Paludisphaera borealis: one gene and its partner. The protein of the gene in region 2 binds, or shares a complex with, the protein of the main gene of each other region. Links are inferred from orthologs where the notes say so. Each region holds a gene or a part of one and is shown on either strand. Other genes may lie near its edges. The genes, in order: secY and secA.

The links.
Region 1: the proteins of secA (region 2) and secY are in contact, whole or in part, in a crystal structure (PDB 3DIN), measured with the Thermotoga maritima proteins. The link is inferred for Paludisphaera borealis from one-to-one orthologs. Residues at the interface, in WP_004082002.1 of Thermotoga maritima: Glu261, Ala262, Arg263, Lys300, Ala301, Arg302, Thr303, Ile304, Ile305, Leu323, Tyr324, Asp325, Pro326, Val329, Ser330, Tyr333, Ile336, Lys340, Phe345, Val349, Glu363, Phe364, Tyr374, Ser375, Gly376, Gly377, Glu393, Ile395, Thr482, Ser483; in WP_004081795.1 of Thermotoga maritima: Glu108, Gly109, Glu110, Glu111, Ala236, Glu237, Arg238, Arg239, Ile240, Thr241, Ile242, Gln243, Tyr244, Ala245, Arg246, Arg247, Val248, Thr249, Gly250, Arg251, Arg252, Val253, Tyr254, Gly256, Ala257, Ser258, Thr259, Tyr260, Leu261, Pro262.

The regions. Positions count from the first base shown.
Region 1 is NZ_CP019082.1:3,716,821-3,720,109, reverse strand. Bases 257-3,239 are described here. They hold secY (preprotein translocase subunit SecY), read right to left. Parts: upstream 2,444-3,239; coding sequence 1,070-2,443; downstream 257-1,069. Other genes in these bases: rpsE (30S ribosomal protein S5), read right to left, coding at 3,163-3,239; rplO (50S ribosomal protein L15), read right to left, coding at 2,669-3,163; map (type I methionyl aminopeptidase), read right to left, coding at 257-938. Outside these bases: more of map, read right to left, coding at 156-256; more of rpsE, read right to left, coding at 3,240-3,289. UniProt on the Escherichia coli protein: The central subunit of the protein translocation channel SecYEG. Consists of two halves formed by TMs 1-5 and 6-10.
Region 2 is NZ_CP019082.1:991,158-995,639, reverse strand. Bases 122-4,297 are described here. They hold secA (preprotein translocase subunit SecA), read right to left. Parts: upstream 3,949-4,297; coding sequence 322-3,948; downstream 122-321. UniProt on the Escherichia coli protein: Required for protein export, interacts with the SecYEG preprotein conducting channel.

The DNA of each region.
Region 1 (3,289 bases), 2.7 Mb from region 2 along the record:
GGATCATCGTAACGTTCCTTCTCAAGTTCCGCAAGGGGTTAAGGCGTCCCTCCTGTCAAGATTGTTTTCAACGGGATCGACCGGAGCGGGTCGGCGGGGCGTCGCATCCGGTCGTCGTTGGATTCGGTTCCCTCGGGAAGATCGGTTCGGCGTCGTCAGTCTTCCAGCAGCGTCAGGACGCGGGGGCCTTCGGGCGTCATGGCGATGGTGTGCTCGAAGTGGGCGCTGGGGCGGCGGTCCTTGGTCTCGACGGTCCAGCCGTCGTCGAGGGTGCGGACGTCCTTGGTTCCCATGGCGACCATCGGCTCGACGGCGAGGACGATTCCGGGTTCGAGGCGGATGTCGTTCTTGCGGAGGGCCTTGCTGACGAAGTTGGGGACCTGCGGCTCCTCGTGCATGTCCTGGCCGATGCCGTGGCCGACGAATTTCTCGATGACGTGGAACCCCTGGCTCTTGACGTACTGCTCCATCAGGCTGGCGACTTCCGACCAGTACCGGCAGCGGCCCATGGCCCGGATCGCCAGTGCGAGGGTTTCGGAGGTGACGTCGAGGAGCTTCTGAACGTCCGGGGGGATCGCGCCGATGGCCAGGGTGACGGCCGAGTCGCCGCACCAGCCGCCGACCTTGCAGCCGGTGTCGATCGAGACCACGTCCCCTTCGCGGAGCGGCCGCTTGTTGGGGATGCCGTGGACGACGTGCTCGTTGACGCTGGAGCAGATGACCGCCGGGAACGGCGGCTTGCCCTTGGTCGAGCACGGGTAGCCGAGGAACAGGGGTTGCGCGTCGTGCTCGCGGAACACGGCGGCGACGGCCTCGTCCATGTCGGCGGTGGTCGCCCCCGGCACGGCCAGCTTGCGAGCCTCGGCCAGGGCCTTGGCGACCACCCGGCCGGCGTCGCGCATCAGGGTGATTTCGCGGGGGCTCTTGAGCCGGACCATCGGCCTGGGCCGAGGACCGGCCGAACCGTCGGGCCCCGACGCGCCCGGGGCGCGGCCGAGGCCGGACAAGAACGACGGCAGCGATGGACGACGGCTCGCGCCGCGATGGGAAGACACGGTGCGACGACTCCTCACTTCCGGTTCACGAGACCGGAGTAGTTCCTCATGACCAGGTGGCTGTCGATCTTCTGGACCAGGTCGAGGCAGACGCTGACGACGATCAAGAGGCCGGTGCCCCCCAGGAACTGGGCCACCGTGAAGTCGACGTTCAGGCCGTTCTGCACGAGCAAGGGGATGACGGCGACCAGCGACAGGAACGCGGCGCCGACGTAGGTGATCCGGAGCATCACCTTCTCAAGATACTCGGCGGTCCGCTTGCCCGGCCGGTAGCCCGGGATGAAGCTGCCGTAGTCCTTGAGGTTCTCGGCCATGTCCTTGGGATTGAAGGTGATGGCCGTCCAGAAGTAGCAGAAGAAGTAGATCAGGATGATGTTGCAGACGGTGTAGACGTAGCTCTGCCGCTGGAACGCGTCGGCCATCTCCTGGATCCCGCCGGCGAGCATCGAGCCGAACGACCAAGTCTCCGACCGCAGGCTCTGGGTCGCTCTGGCGAGGCTGTTGAGCACGAACGACGGGAAGATCAAGAGGCTCGACGCGAAGATGATCGGCATGACGCCCGCCTGGTTCACCTTCAGCGGCAGGAACTGCCGGGTGCCGCCGAAGACCCGCCGCCCGCGGACGTGCTTGGCCGACTGGGTGGGGATCCGCCGCTGGCTCTCGGTGATCGCGATCACTCCGACCACGACGGCGACGAACAGCCCCAGGAGCAGCACGAGCGTGATGATCCCGTACTTGCCGGGTTCGGGCGAGAGCCGGGTGGTCGAGTTCTCCCACAGGCCCTTGAGCGCCACCGGCATCCGGGACAGGATGCCCGCCATGATCAGGATGCTGATGCCGTTGCCGATGCCGTACTCGTCGATCTGCTCGCCGATCCACATCAGGAACACGGTTCCGGACGTCATGACCGAGACGCATATCAGCCCGTGCCAGAAGTCGCGATACTGGGGGAGCACCACGTTCATCTGGGGACTCATCATGTACTGGACCCAGAACGCGCTCTGGACGGCGCAGAGGATGACCGTGGCGTACCGCGTGTATTCGTTGATCCGCTTCCGGCCGCTCTCTCCTTCCTTCATCATCGCTTCGAGCGACGGCACGACGCTGCCGAGGAGCTGGAAGATGATCGAGGCGGAGATGTAGGGCATGATCCCCAGGCCGAAGATCGTGCTCATGCCGATCTGGGTGCCGCCGAACATGGCGACGGTGCCGAAGATCTTGCCGGCGGCGTTGGAGTTGAGCTGCTCCTCCCAGTTGCGGAGCTGCGCCTGGTTGACGATCGGCAGCGGGATGTAGAAGCCGATCCGGTAAATGGCCAGGAGCATGGCCGTGAAGAGGATCTTGCGCCGGAGTTCGGGGATCTTAAAGACGGTGAGCAGCTTGTCCACGCGCGATCGCCTCCGCTGGGCCGTGAGTCGGATCGAATCGAATCAAAAAGGTCCGCGGGCCTGGGCGCCCGGTTCGCGGCGGCGAGCCGGGCGCGGCGAGGCGGCGGAGAACGGACTGCGACGGCGTGTGGTCACGCCTTATCTCGATAGGACCGCCGCCCGGCGGCCGATCGCCTGGCAAGCCGGCGAAACGGTCCGCGGATCGGAACGGGTTGGGTCGGATGATCAGGCGCGGGCCGCGGCGGCGGCCGGGCCGCGCTGGTTCACGTAGGCGACGACGACGACCTTGCCGCCGGCGGCCTGGATCTTGGCGGCGGCCGACTCGCTGAACTTGGTCGCGTGGACTTCCAGCGCCTTGGTGAGCGCGCCGTCGCCCAGGACCTTGATCCCGTCGTGGTTGTAGCCCTTGACGAGCCCCTTGGCTCGCAAGGCGTCCTCGTCGACCAGGCCGGCCTCGGTGAAGACGGCTTCGAGGTCGTCGAGGTTGAGGATGACGTAGTGCTTCTTGAACGCGCCGTTGACGAATCCCCGCTTGGGGACGCGGCGGGCCAGCGGCATCTGGCCGCCTTCGAACAGCGGGCTGAGCTTGAAGCCCTGGCGCGACGAGTGGCCCTTGTGGCCCTTGCTCGAAGTCTTGCCGTGGCCCGAGCCGACACCGCGGCCGATCCGCTTCCGCTTCTTGCGGCGCTGGATTCCCTTGCTGACGTCGTGTAACTGCATCAGATCTGCACTCCCCGAAGCCGGGCGATCTCTTCTTTGGTCCGGAGTTGAGTCAGGCCCTGGATGGCGGCCTTGACCAGGTTCAGTTTGTTGGGGGAGCCGAAGCTCTTGGTGAGGACGTCCTTG
Region 2 (4,482 bases):
AATCCTTTCCCGCTAGAGAGCTAGGGGTCCTCTCGACGAGACGCTGACTTCCTACGCAAGTGACATGCCTGATCCGATCGAATTCTGGTTCGACGCCCTCGAAAAAGACCATCGACGCCCCTCCCGGTCTCCGGTCCCGAATTCTCTCCCGATCCGCCGACCGGGCTTCGGCCGGCTCAAAAGCCGAACCATAAACCCTTTCACCACAACCAGTTAAAAATCAAACTCCTGCTCAGATCGTCCTCACGACGGCTCCAGAAGCAAGCCGCCCGCGCGGTTGGCGCGGGCGGCGGAGTCCTTCAGGCGACCGGACCCACCTGGTCAAAACTCGTCGGCGGCGGCCTGGTTGCGCATGTGGCAGGCTTTGAACTTTTTTCCTGATCCGCAAGGGCAGGGGTCGTTCCTGCCCACCTTTTTTCCAACGTTGCGGACGGGCTCTTTCCGTTTATCGGACGCCTGCTGGCTCGACTGGATCGCGGCGTCCTGCGATTGCCGGACGCCGCCGCCGTCGGGAACGGCGGCGAGCTGGGAGTCGGCCGACTCATGGATCGTCTGGGCCCGATCGAGCTTCCAGCGCGATCCGAGATACGAAAGGAACTCGGGGTCGAAGTGCTCGACGCGGAAGATCAGGTCGGTGACGCGGTCGGCGATCCCGTTCCACATCTCGCCGAAGATCCGCATCCCCTCGCGTTTGTACTCGACCTTGGGATCGATCTGAGCGTAGCCCTGGAGCCCGATCGAGCTGCGGAGGTGGTCCATGGCCCGGAGGTGCTCCATCCAGCTCGAATCGAGGATCTGGAGGAGGAGGACCTTCTCCATCTCGCGCATCTCGGGCCGGGCCTTGGCGTCGACGGCGGCGACCAGCAGCGAGCGGACCTCGGCGGGGGGCATCTGGGCGAATTCCTGCGGCGTGGACTCGACGCCGAGGTTCTGGCGGGCCCACGACGACAGCTCGGCCAGGGCGTTCTGGTCGGCGGGCAAGGGGAACTTCTCACGGCCCGAGCCCTTCGGGAACGCGGCGTCGAGCCGCGCGTCGAGGTCGGCGGCCAGCTTCGCCCCCTGGTAGTGCTTGTGGGCGAGTTCGATCAGGTGCGACTCGATCTCGGGACGCAGCAGGGGACGCAGCTCGTCGGCGTCGACGATCGAGTGGAACCGCTCCGACGCCCAGGCCGCCAGGCCCTCGCGATCGTAGCGCGGGGTCTGCGACTGCGACCGCTCGCCGAGGAACCGGGTGACGGCGATCCGCACCGGAAGCTCCGACTCCTTGACGGCGTAGTGCTCGCGCGCCTTGTCCCTGAGCTGCCGCACGATCTCGACGCGGCCGAGGCCCTGCCAGGTCTCGGGATCGACGGCCAGGCCGAACTTGTGGTGGACCCATCCCGCCAGCGACCGTCGGCCCCAGTCCGGTTCGAGGAACTCCTTGGCCGGCGTGAGGTCGAGCTTGTCGATCGACTCCTTCGCCTTGCCGTGGAGGAAATCCTCGAGCTCTCCTCGGTTGAGCCGCGTCTCGTCGCCGTCGCGCTCTTCGAATCGTCGAAGTTCCTTCTCCTTGACGTCCAGCTCGAATCGCTTGTTGAACCAGTTGACGAAGGCGACCCAGGTCCAGTCCTCGGGCTCGGCGTCGGACGGGAGGTTCTCGTCCATCGCCTCGCGGATCGTCTCGTAAAGCTGCCGTTCGCCGCGGCCGCGAACAACCTCGCCGGCGTCTTCGAACGCGACGCCCTTGAAATCGCGAGCCGGGACATCGACGTTGAGCCTATGCGAGACCCACTCGGCAAAGCTCGCGGCGCCGTAGTCGTCGGCGAGGAACCGGCCGGCGGCGTCCTGGACCTGGGAATCGATCATCTCCAGGATGCGGTCCTTGGGAGACTCGCCTTCCAGCAGGCTCTGGCGGAACGAATAGACCCGCTTCCGCTGCTCGTCCATGACCTCGTCGTATTCGAGCAAGTTCTTGCGGATGTCGAAGTTGCGTTCTTCGACCTTCTTTTGGGCGCCCTCGATCCGGCGACTGACCATCTTGCTCTCGATGGCCTCGCCCTCTTGCATGCCGAGCCGGGTGAGCACAGCCGAGACCCAGTCGCCGGCGAACTTCCGCATCAAGTCGTCGTCAAGCGAGAGGAAGAACCGCGACGATCCGGGGTCTCCCTGACGGCCCGACCGACCGCGAAGCTGGTTGTCGATCCGCCGGCTCTCATGCCGCTCGGTGCCGATGATGTGCAGCCCGCCGTTGGCGGCGACCTCGCGCCCCTCGGCCTTCATCTCCGGCTCGTACTTGCCCACGGCGTCGAGCCACACCTGCTTGGGGACGTCGAGCCGGGTCTCGTAGATGATCCGGCCGTCCTCGTTGGTCGCCCGCTTGAGGTCCGACCAGGCCATGAACTCCGGGTTGCCGCCGAGGATGATGTCGGTGCCGCGGCCGGCCATGTTGGTGGCGATCGTCACGGCGGCCTTGCGACCCGCCTGGGCGACGATCTCGGCCTCGCGCTCGTGGTACTTGGCGTTCAAGACCTGGTGCGGGATTCCGTACCGGGTCAGGTACTCCGACAGCTCCTCGGACTTCTCGATCGACACCGTGCCCACGAGGATCGGCCGGCCCGTCTCGTGGACCTCCTTGATCTCGTCGAGCATGGCCTTGTTCTTCTCGCGCTCGAACCGGAAGATCACGTCGGGGTAGTTGACCCGGCTCAGCCCCCGGTTGGTCGGGATCGCGATCACGTCGAGGCCGTAGACCTTGTAGAACTCGTTCGCCTCGGTCATGGCGGTGCCGGTCATGCCCGAGAGCTTCTTGTAGAGCTTGAAGAAGTTCTGCAGCGTGATCGTCGCCAGCGTCTGGTTCTCTTCCTTGATCTTCACCCGCTCTTTGGCTTCGACGGCCTGGTGGAGCCCGTCGGACCACTGGCGGCCGACCATCAGCCGGCCCGTGAATTCATCGACGATCACGACCTCGCCGTTGGGCTGAACCACGTAGTCCCGGTCGCGACGATACAGATGGTGGGCCTTAAGCGAGTTGTCGATCAGGTGGGGCCATTCCATGTTGCCCGGAGTGTAGAAGCTCTCCACCCCCGCGATCTTCTCCGCCTCGCGGACCCCCTCGTCGTTGAGATGGCAGGTCCGCTCCTTCTCCTTGACCTCGAAATGCACGTCGCGCTTGAGCAACCGGGCGATCCGGTCGGCCTCGGCGTACTTGCGGACGTCGTCGAAGGCCGGCCCCGAGATGATCAGGGGGGTCCGGGCCTCGTCGATCAGGATGCTGTCGACCTCGTCGATGATCGCGTAGTGGAGCTCGCCCTGGGCCTGATAGTCCTTGGTCGGCTTCATGTTGTCGCGAAGGTAGTCGAAGCCGAACTCGTTGTTGGTGCCGTACGTGACGTCGCAGGCGTAGGTCGCCTGGCGCTCGCTGGCTTCCATCTCCGACTGGATCGCGCCCACAGTCATGCCCAGCCCTTGAAACAGCGGGCTCATCCACTCGGCGTCGCGACGGGCGAGGTAGTCGTTGACCGTGACGACGTGCACCCCCTTGCCGTCGAGCGCGTTCAGGTACGACGCCAGCGTGGAGACCAGCGTCTTGCCCTCGCCGGTGATCATCTCGGCGATGTCGCCGCTGTGCAGCACCATCCCGCCCATGAGCTGGACGTCGAAATGGCGCATGTTGAGGAACCGGCGCCCCGCCTCGCGGCACGCCGCGAACGCCTCGGGCAACAGGTCGTCGAGCGACTCGCCGGCCTGTCGACGGCCGCGGAACTCCTCGGTCTTGGCCTTGAGCTGGTCGTCCGAGAGCGCCTGCATCGACGGCTCGAGCTCGTTGATCCGGGCTACCAGCGGACGCATGTGCCGAATCCGGCGCTCGTTGGAGCTGCCGAACAGCCGCACGAGCCCTTCCGACACGTTCTCGGAGATGGCGGACAGGGCGTCAGTCGTCTTATCCCAAAGCTCGATCAGCACTTCCATTGCCGCTCATTCCCCACGCAATGACTCTGGACACGTTGCAGCAAGTCGTTAAGACGCCAAACCTTACAGCGCCCGCTCGGTTTTCGTCAACCGGGGCCGCGGCGGTCCGCTCGACGGGCCGTCGACATTTCCTACGATCATTATGGGACGCCCGTTCGCAAATTCCTCGCCCGAAGTTCTTGGCCGCCACATGGATAACCGCATGCGGCCTTCCGCCCCCCGAGCCGGACCCGCCGCCGAAAAGGCCGCCCCGTCCCTCCGACCGCCAGACCGGAGAATTGGCTTCGTTTGCCCCGAAAACCACTCCGCATTCGAGTTCCCCCCGACCGATGACAGTCGCGAGGAAGGTCTTGCCCTGATGCCCGTCCTCATTCGAGCCTGGCCGCCGAATTGGCTTCGTTCGCGCCGGCCACAACGCCCGCCCCAAGAACGCAAAACCCTATCTTGCAATACTTTGTATCATAGAATGCCATTGGCTTCGTTCGTCCCGAAAACAGGCTGACGCGACTTGAGCATTGGCTTCGTTCGCCCCAA